Regions from separate parts of the Streptomyces sp. NPDC127595 genome, predicted to be linked through region 2. Evidence: riboswitches for the same ligand, from Rfam matches in the RefSeq annotation. Region 2 holds a riboswitch; the other holds the start of a gene.
What was found. A riboswitch is a leader RNA that binds a small molecule or an ion and turns the genes downstream of it on or off. The one in region 2 is predicted to bind cobalamin.
Positions count from the first base shown of each region.

Region 1: linked by a shared signal. The riboswitch ahead of ACFVKT_RS17090 (FecCD family ABC transporter permease) and the one ahead of ACFVKT_RS16935 (ribonucleoside-diphosphate reductase subunit alpha) in region 2 are both predicted to bind cobalamin.

Region 1 covers NZ_JBHXWK010000005.1:4,784-9,503, reverse strand. The annotation lists gene ACFVKT_RS17100 (ABC transporter substrate-binding protein) at 1-234, opposite strand, end outside; gene ACFVKT_RS17095 (ABC transporter ATP-binding protein) at 248-1,015, opposite strand; gene ACFVKT_RS17090 (FecCD family ABC transporter permease) at 1,019-2,056, opposite strand; cobalamin riboswitch at 2,160-2,312, opposite strand; gene ACFVKT_RS17085 (Fur family transcriptional regulator) at 2,328-2,738, opposite strand; gene katG (catalase/peroxidase HPI) at 3,133-4,720, shown strand, end outside.
Region 2 covers NZ_JBHXWK010000004.1:619,394-624,113, forward strand. The annotation lists gene mctP (monocarboxylate uptake permease MctP) at 1-898, shown strand, start outside; gene ACFVKT_RS16930 (GNAT family N-acetyltransferase) at 1,264-1,770, shown strand; cobalamin riboswitch at 1,803-1,962, shown strand; gene ACFVKT_RS16935 (ribonucleoside-diphosphate reductase subunit alpha) at 2,097-4,484, shown strand; gene ACFVKT_RS16940 (ribonucleotide-diphosphate reductase subunit beta) at 4,466-4,720, shown strand, end outside.

The sequences.
Region 1 (4,720 bases), on a different contig from region 2:
GGGCATGGCGAACCCGGCCATGCGGTCCTCCAGGCCCAGCGCGAACATGATCTCGGTGATACCGACGTCGTTCGTGACGACCCGTTCGGGGATCTTCTCGTACGTCACTTTCTGGCCGCAGTTGGTGAGGGTGACGGCCGATGACGCGGGTTTCGACTCCGCTGTCTCGACCTGGGCGCCGCATCCGGTGGCGAGGGTCGCGAGACACACGGCTGCTGCAACGGGCTTGCGCATACGAGGAGTTCCTTTATCGGGCCGAGGGGAGAAGGTCGAAGAGCAACTGCACGGCACCGGTCTCCGGATGGCGCACGGGATGGGCGCGGACCCCGAACACCTCGGCCAACAGCGCCGGTTGGAGCACGTCGTGCGGCGGGCCCGACGCGACGACCCGGCCCCCGTCGATCACGTACAGCAGATCGCAGTGGGCGGCGGCGAGGTTGAGGTCGTGCAGGGCGGCCAGCACGGTCAGGCCACTGCCCCGGACCAGCGACAGCACGTCCAACTGGTGGGCGATGTCGAGGTGGTTGGTCGGCTCGTCCAGGACCAGCACGCGCGGCTGCTGGGTGAGCGCCCGCGCGATCAGGACGCGCTGCTTCTCGCCACCGGAGAGCGCGAGGAAGCCGCGTTCAGCGAGATGCGCGACTCCGGTACGGGCCATGGCGTCGGCGCAGATCGCCCGGTCCTCCTTGGCGGTACGACCCTGATGCGGCAGCCGCCCCATCCCGACCACCTCGGCGACGGTGAAGTCGAACTCGGCGGACGACTCCTGCGGCAGCGCGGCGAGCAGCCGGGCGGCGGCCCGCGGGTCCATCGTGTGCACGTCGTCCCCGTCGAGCCGCACCACCCCGCCCGCCGGCCGCAACGCCCGGTACACGCACCGCAACAGCGTCGACTTGCCGCTCCCGTTGGGCCCGACGAGACCGACGAAGTCCCCACTGCCCACGCTCAGTCGAATGTCGTCCACGAGCCGGACGGCACCGGCGTCGACGGACACGCCCTCCACATCGAGCCGCATCGGTCAGTGCCCTCCGAACGCATAGCCGCCGCGCCGCATCAGCAGCAGGAAGGCGGGCACGCCGACCACGGCGGTGATCACGCCGACCGGCAGCTCCCACGGGGCGAGCAGCAGCCGGGACAGCACATCGGCCCACACCAGCAGGACGGCTCCGGCGAGCGGCGCCACCACCAGTACCCGCCGATGATCGGCGCCGACCAGCATCCGTACGACATGCGGCACCATCAGTCCGACGAACCCGATGGCCCCGCTGACGGCGACCACACATCCGGTCACGCCGGCCGTGACGAGGAACAGCTCCCGGCGCAACCGCCCGGGCGGCACGCCGAGCGCGGCGGCGGTCTCGTCGCCCATGGCGAGGGCGTTCAGCGACTCGGCCCGCCGCAGCAGCCAGGCCCACCCCGCGAGCGCCACCGCGGCGGCCAGCGGCACCTTCTCCCAGGTCGCGCCGCCCAGGCTGCCCAGGAGCCACATCATCGCCGACCGGGCGGCCTCACCGCGGGCCGCGCCGAAGACCATGATGGTGGTGAGGGCCTCGAAGCCGTACGCGAGTGCCGTCCCCGTCAGCACCAGGCGCAGCGGCGTGAGCCCGAGCGGTGATCTGGCCACCGCGTAGACGAGCGCCATGGCGGCCAGCGCCGACCCGAAGGCGGCGACGGACAGCGCCCACACCCCGAGACCGGCGAACAGGCCCAGCAGGATGACGGCGTTGGCGCCCACGGCGGCGCCGGAGGAGATCCCGAGCACGAACGGATCGGCGAGCGCGTTGCGCACCATGGCCTGTACGGCGACGCCGACGGCCGCGAGCCCGGCACCGACGACGGCGGCGAGCACCACACGCGGCAGCCGGATCTCCCAGACGATGGTGTACGGGGCGACGTCACCGGGTTCGATACCGCCGCCGGTCACCCCGGCCCACAGAAACCGCAGTACCCGCCCCCACCCGATCCCCGAAGCGCCCAGCCCGACCCCGCAGAGGAGCGACAGACAGAGCAACAGCGCCAGCCCAACCACCAGCGGCACGACGGGTATTCGGCGCACGGGCGGCGGGTCCTAAGCCTCGGGCCGCCTCGTGAACACAAGCAAGGGATGGGCAGCACAGCCGAACCGTGCGGTCCCCTCTCGCAGTCCGCGGCGAGCGTCATCGGGTCACATGCCACCCCGCGGGTAATCGGGCTCACGCGACGGACCGAAACGGCCTGCCACGCTTACCGTTGCGGGTCAGCGCCGGACTCTCACCGGACTTCCCCCACGGGACGCGCCCCGAGCGTAACAAACGGGCGAAGGCCAAGGACCAAGGGCCGATGCCGGTCTAGGCGCAGGAGGGACACAGTCCGCGGTAGGTGACCTCGACCTCGGAGACCGTGAAGCCGAAGCGCTCCTCCGCCGGGAGGTCGGCCAGTGGATTGCCGGCCGGGTGGACGTCGCGAATGGTGCCGCAGTTGGAACACACCAGGTGCTGGTGGGGGTGGTGGGCGTTCGGGTCGTAGCGCTTGGCGCGGCCGTCGGTGGAGACCTCGAGCACCTCACCGAGGGAGACCAGCTCGCCCAGGGCGTTGTAGACGGTCGCGCGGGAGATCTCCGGCAGTCGCTGTGCCGCGCGGGCGTGCACCTCGTCGGCCGTGAGGTGGACGTGCTCGCCGTCGAGGACCTCCGCAACGACACGTCGCTGGGAGGTCATCCGCCAGCCACGTCCTCGCAGTCGCTCCAGCAGGTCACTCATATCGGTTCACCTATTCAGGTTCAGTGGGATGCCCGGAGTTTACCGGTGGACGTCCGGGTCCCGGTTGGATATGGGCTTGGCCCGCTTCTTGACTTGGACTCGGTCCATCGTAGGATCGGTTCCGGCGATAGCCAAGGGACAGGAAGACTCCAGTACGGCATGAGACAGAGACGTGACGGGACCACCTCGGCTTCGAGGCGATCCATCCCCTCCGGGATGCGCGGTCGCGCGAGCCATATCTCCCTCTCGGTCGTATGTGAGGCCCTCCGCAGGTCGGCGAGGCCGGTCATCCCGACTCCGCCGCCGCCCACCCCAGTCTTCGTACCCCCCGCCCGACCGTTCCACCGCCCGCAGTTCCTGAGCACCGTGATCCGCCAGGTCCGGAAGGATTCCCATGACTGAGAACCACGACGCAATCGTCACAGACGCGAAAACGGAGGGCGGCGGTGGCTGCCCGGTCGCGCACGACCGAGCCCCGCACCCGACCCAGGGCGGCGGAAACCGCCAGTGGTGGCCGGAGCGGCTCAACCTGAAGATCCTTGCGAAGAACCCTGCCGTGTCCAACCCCCTCGGTGAGGACTTCGACTACGCCGCCGCGTTCAAGACCCTCGACCTCGCCGCCGTGAAGGCGGACATCGCCGAGGTGCTGACGGACTCGCAGGAGTGGTGGCCGGCCGACTTCGGGCACTACGGCCCGTTCATGATCCGTATGGCCTGGCACAGCGCGGGCACCTACCGCATCAGCGACGGCCGCGGCGGCGCCGGCGCCGGCCAGCAGCGCTTCGCCCCCCTCAACAGCTGGCCGGACAACGGCAACCTGGACAAGGCCCGCCGTCTGCTGTGGCCGGTCAAGAAGAAGTACGGCCAGAGCATCTCGTGGGCCGACCTCATGATCCTCACGGGCAATGTCGCCCTGGAGTCGATGGGCTTCGAGACCTTCGGCTTCGCCGGCGGCCGCGCGGACGTCTGGGAGCCCGACGAGGACGTCTACTGGGGTCCCGAGACCACCTGGCTCGACGACCAGCGCTACACCGGCGACCGCGAGCTGGAGAACCCGCTCGGCGCCGTCCAGATGGGCCTCATCTACGTCAACCCCGAGGGCCCGAACGGAAACCCGGACCCGCTGGCCGCGGCCCGCGACATCCGTGAGACCTTCCGCCGGATGGCGATGAACGACGAGGAGACGGTCGCCCTGATCGCGGGCGGTCACACCTTCGGCAAGACCCACGGCGCGGGCCCGGCGGACGCCGTCGGCGACGACCCCGAGGCCGCCCCGATCGAGGCGCAGGGCTTCGGCTGGAAGAGCAGCTACGGCACCGGCAAGGGCGGCGACGCGATCACCAGTGGCCTGGAGGTCACCTGGACGCAGACGCCGACCCAGTGGAGCAACTACTTCTTCCAGAACCTGTTCGGCTACGAGTGGGAGCTGACGTCCAGCCCCGCCGGCGCCAACCAGTGGGTCGCGAAGGACGGCGCGGGCGCGGGCACCATCCCCGACGCGCACGACCCGTCGAAGACCAAGGCTCCGACGATGCTGACGACGGACCTCGCGCTCCGCATCGACCCGGCGTACGAGGAGATCTCGCGGCGCTTCTACGAGAACCCCGACCAGTTCGCCGACGCCTTCGCCCGCGCCTGGTTCAAGCTGACCCACCGCGACCTCGGCCCGATCGTGCGCTACCTCGGCTCCGAGGTTCCGTCCGAGACGCTGCTGTGGCAGGACCCGCTCCCCGCGGTGACCCACGAGCTCGTCGACGCCGCGGACATCTCCGCCCTCAAGGCCCAGATCCTCGCCTCGGGTCTGTCGGTCTCCCAGCTCGTCTCCACCACGTGGGCGGCGACCTCGTCCTTCCGTGGCAGCGACAAGCGCGGCGGCGCCAACGGTGCGCGTATCCGTCTCCAGCCGCAGATCGGCTGGGAGGTCAACGAGCCGGACCAGCTCGCGCAGGTGCTGCGCACCCTGGAGGGCATCCAGACGTCCT
Region 2 (4,720 bases):
CGCGGGCGGAACCGTCCCGGCCGCAGCGGGCCAATGGACGTACGCCACCCTCGCCCTGGGCTCGGCGCTGGCCCTGTTCATGTACCCGCACTCGATCACCGCGACGCTCTCCTCCCGCAGCCGCGAGGTGATCCGGCGCAACACCACGATCCTCCCCCTGTACTCCCTCATGCTGGGCCTCCTGGCCCTGCTCGGCTTCATGGCGATCGCGGCCGGGGTGAAGGTGGAGAACGCCCAACTCGCCATCCCCCAGCTCTTCGAGAACATGTTCCCGGACTGGTTCGCGGGCGTGGCCTTCGCGGCGATCGGCATCGGCGCCCTGGTCCCCGCCGCCATCATGGCCATCGCGGCGGCGAACCTCTTCACCCGCAACATCTACAAGGACTTCATCAAGCCGGACGCGACGCCCGCCCAGGAGACCAAGGTCTCCAAGCTGGTCTCCCTCCTCGTGAAGGTCGGCGCCCTCGTCTTCGTCCTCACCATGGACAAGACGGTCGCCATCAACTTCCAGCTCCTTGGCGGCATCTGGATCCTGCAGACCTTCCCGGCCCTGGTCGGCGGCCTCTTCACCCGCTGGTTCCACCGCTGGGCCCTCCTCGCGGGCTGGGCCGTCGGCATGCTCTACGGCACCCTCGCCGCGTACGGCGTGGCCTCCCCCACCCAGAAGCACTTCGGCGGCAGCTCCAAGGAGATCCCCGGCATCGGCGAGATCGGCTACATCGGCCTGACGGCGTTCGTCCTGAACGTCCTGGTGACCGTCGTCCTCACCTTCGCCCTCCGCGCCTTCAACGCCCCCGACGGCATCGACGAGACCAGCCCCGAGGACTACACGGCAGACGCCGGCGACAAGGGCGTACAGGTAGAACTCCCGCCGGCCACGGCGGGAACAACGCACTGACCACCGGGTAGGGGCCGTGGGGGTTCTCGCCCCCTCCGCCCCTACCCATCCCGCACCTGGGGGCCGCCCCCAGACCCCCGCAATCACGCTGAACGCGCTCTTCCTCAAACGCCGGACGGGCTGAAACCCGTACCCCCGGCTGAGACCTCCCCCGGACGTGCTGCTGGTGGCTGCTGCCACGCCCCACCGGCAGAAGGGGACGTGCCGGAACGTCCGCCCGCAGCGGCTGGCGCGTCAACGCCGTTCCCCTCTTGGGTAAACGATTCCGCGCCAGACCGAGGACGGATGCTCCGGTACGGCCCCGACCCACGACGGCGGCGAAATCCGGCAGCCCCCTGACCGCACCCTCCGGCACACTGCCCCCCATGGACATCGTCATCAGACGGGCACGCCCCGAGGACTACGACACCGTCGGCGAGATCACCGCGCAGGCCTACCTGGGCGACGGCCTGCTCGACTTCGGCGAGAGCGACGGATACCTCGCCGAGCTACGGGACGTCGCCAAACGGGCAGCGGCCGCCGAGGTGCTCGTCGCCGTCGAAGGCAGCCAACTGCTCGGCGGCGTGACCTTCGTACCGGCCGGCGGCCCCATGTCCGACATCGCCCGCCCCGGCGAGGCCGAGATCCGCATGCTCGCCGTCGCCCGCCCGGCCCGCGGCCGAGGAGCCGGCGAGTCCCTCGTCCGCGCCTGCATAGCCCGCGCCCGCACCACCGACGGCTGCGAACGCGTCGTTCTCTCCACCCAGCGCACCATGCACACGGCCCACCGCATCTACGAACGCCTCGGCTTCACCCGCAACCCGCAGCGCGACTGGAACCCCGTCCCCCACCTGGACGACATCCTGCTCCTCACCTACGAGTTGCCCCTCTGACACCCTCCGAAGCCGACACGACACAACATGTGGGGGTACTACCGAGACCCGGCACAAGATGTATGCTCATGCTCGCTGTCGCCGCAGGGGAATCCGGTGTGAATCCGGAACTGTCCCGCAACGGTGTACTTATGCGCGTTCGTTCGCGTACGGAGTCCAGTCCGAGGACCTGCCGACAGTGTGCCCGGGCCGGCCGGCCCGGGTGACATGACGTCCGGGCCTCGCGGAATGGGCCGGTGGACGCGGCGCATCGCTGTCAGAAGGCGTGCGCTCGTGTGCCCCGCCGCCCTCCCCAAGGCCCCGTGCCCAGCGAGGGAGAGCCCCACGTGACCATCGCGCCAGTCGACCCGGCCTCAGCGACTACGCAGCAGGCCCCGGTGGAGACGGACGGCCCCGGTGCCGCACTGCTGCGGACCCTGACGGACCTCACCGCCGACCTCCCCGGCGCCGACCCCGGCCGGGTCGCCGCCGCCGCCCTGCGCGGCCGGTCCGCACGCGCGGACAACGCGGAACTGCGCGAGCTGGCCACCGAGTCCGCGGCGGGCCTGATCTCCGAGGACCCCGTCTACTCGAAACTGGCCGCCCGACTGCTGACGATCAGCATCGCGGCCGAGGCCGCCTCACAAGGCGTGCGGACCTTCTCCGACTCGGTCACAGTCGGCCACCGCGAGGGCCTCATCGCGGACCGCACCGCGGACTTCGTACGCCTGCACAAGGCCCGCCTCAACACTCTGATCGACACTGAAGGTGACGACCGCTTCGGCTACTTCGGCCTGCGCACGCTGCACAGCCGCTACCTCCTCCGCCACCCGATCACCCGCAAGGTCATCGAGACGCCCCAGCACTTCATGCTGCGCGTGGCGTCCGGCCTGGCGGAGGACGACACCACGCGCGCCCTCACCGAAGTCGAGGCCCTCTACCGGCTCATGAGCCGCCTCGACTACCTCCCCTCCTCCCCCACCCTCTTCAACTCCGGTACGCGCCACCCCCAGATGTCGTCCTGCTACCTCCTCGACTCCCCGCTGGACGAGCTGGACTCCATCTACGACCGCTACCACCAGGTCGCGCGCCTCTCGAAGCACGCGGGCGGCATCGGCCTGTCGTACTCCCGTATCCGCTCCCGCGGTTCACTGATCCGCGGCACGAACGGGCACTCCAACGGCATCGTCCCGTTCCTGAAGACCCTCGACGCCTCGGTCGCCGCGGTGAACCAGGGCGGCCGGCGCAAGGGCGCGGCGGCGGTCTACCTGGAGACCTGGCACTCCGACATCGAGGAGTTCCTGGAGTTGCGCGACAACACCGGTGAGGACGCCCGCCGTACGCACAATCTGAACCTGGCGCACTGGATCCCGGACGAGTTCATGCGCCGGGTGAACGAAAACGCGCTGTGGTCCCTCTTCTCCCCGTCCGACGTGCCGGAACTGGTCGACCTGTGGGGCGACGAGTTCGACGCGGCCTACCGCAAGGCGGAAGAAGCGGGCCTCGCCAAGAAGAACATCCCCGCCCGCGACCTCTACGGCCGCATGATGCGTACCCTCGCGCAGACCGGCAACGGCTGGATGACCTTCAAGGACGCCGCCAACCGCACCGCCAACCAGACGGCGGAGCCGGGCCACACGGTCCACTCCTCGAACCTCTGCACGGAGATCCTGGAGGTCACGGACGACGGCGAGACGGCGGTCTGCAACCTGGGCTCGGTGAACCTGGGCGCGTTCGTCGACACGACGGCCGGCGACATCGACTGGGACCGCCTCGACGAAACAGTCCGCACCGCAGTCACCTTCCTGGACCGGGTCGTCGACATCAACTTCTACCCGACCGAGCAGGCGGGCCGATCCAACGCCAAGTGGCGCCCGGTCGGCCTCGGCGCGATGGGCCTCCAGGACGTCTTCTTCAAGCTGCGCCTGCCCTTCGACTCACCGGAGGCCAAGGCGCTCTCCACCCGTATCGCCGAGCGCGTCATGCTCGCCGCGTACGAGGCGTCCGCGGACCTCGCGGAGCGCAACGGACCCCTGCCTGCCTGGTCCCGTACAAGGACCGCCAGGGGTGTCCTGCACCCGGACCACTACGACACCGAGCTGACCTGGCCGGAGCGCTGGACGGCCCTGCGGGAACGTATCGCCACCACCGGCATGCGCAACTCGCTCCTCCTCGCCATCGCGCCCACCGCCACCATCGCCTCCATCGCGGGCGTCTACGAGTGCATCGAGCCGCAGGTGTCGAACCTGTTCAAGCGCGAGACGCTCTCCGGCGAGTTCCTCCAGGTCAACTCCTACCTGGTGGCCGAGTTGAAGCAGCTCGGCGTGTGGGACGCGCAGACGAGGGAGGCGCTGCGCGAGTCCAACGGCTCGGTGCAGGGCTTCACCTGGGTCCCCCAGGACGTCCGCGACCTGTACCGCACGGCGTGGGAGATCCCGCAGCGCGGCCTGATCGACATGGCCGCGGCCCGCACCCCGTTCCTCGACCAGGCGCAGTCCCTGAACCTCTTCCTGGAGACGCCGACCATCGGCAAGCTCTCCTCGATGTACGCGTACGCCTGGAAGTCGGGCCTGAAGACGACGTACTACCTGCGTTCCCGCCCGGCGACCCGCATCGCCCGCGCGGCGCAGGCGCAGGCCCAGCCCGAAAAGACCATCCCCGTCCAGGCGACCCCCGACGAGGACGCCGTCGCCTGCTCCCTCGAAAACCCCGAATCATGCGAGGCCTGCCAGTGAGCACCCCCCAGAAGAACCTTCTCGACCCGGGCTTCGAACTCACCCTCCGCCCCATGCGCTACCCGGACTTCTACGAGCGCTACCGGGACGCCATCAAGAACACCTGGAGTGTCGAGGAGGTCGACCTCCACTCGGACGTCTCCGACCTCGCGAAGCTGTCGGAGGGCGAGCAGCACATGATCGGCCGGCTGGTCGCGTTCTTCGCGACGGGCGACTCGATCGTGGCGAACAACCTG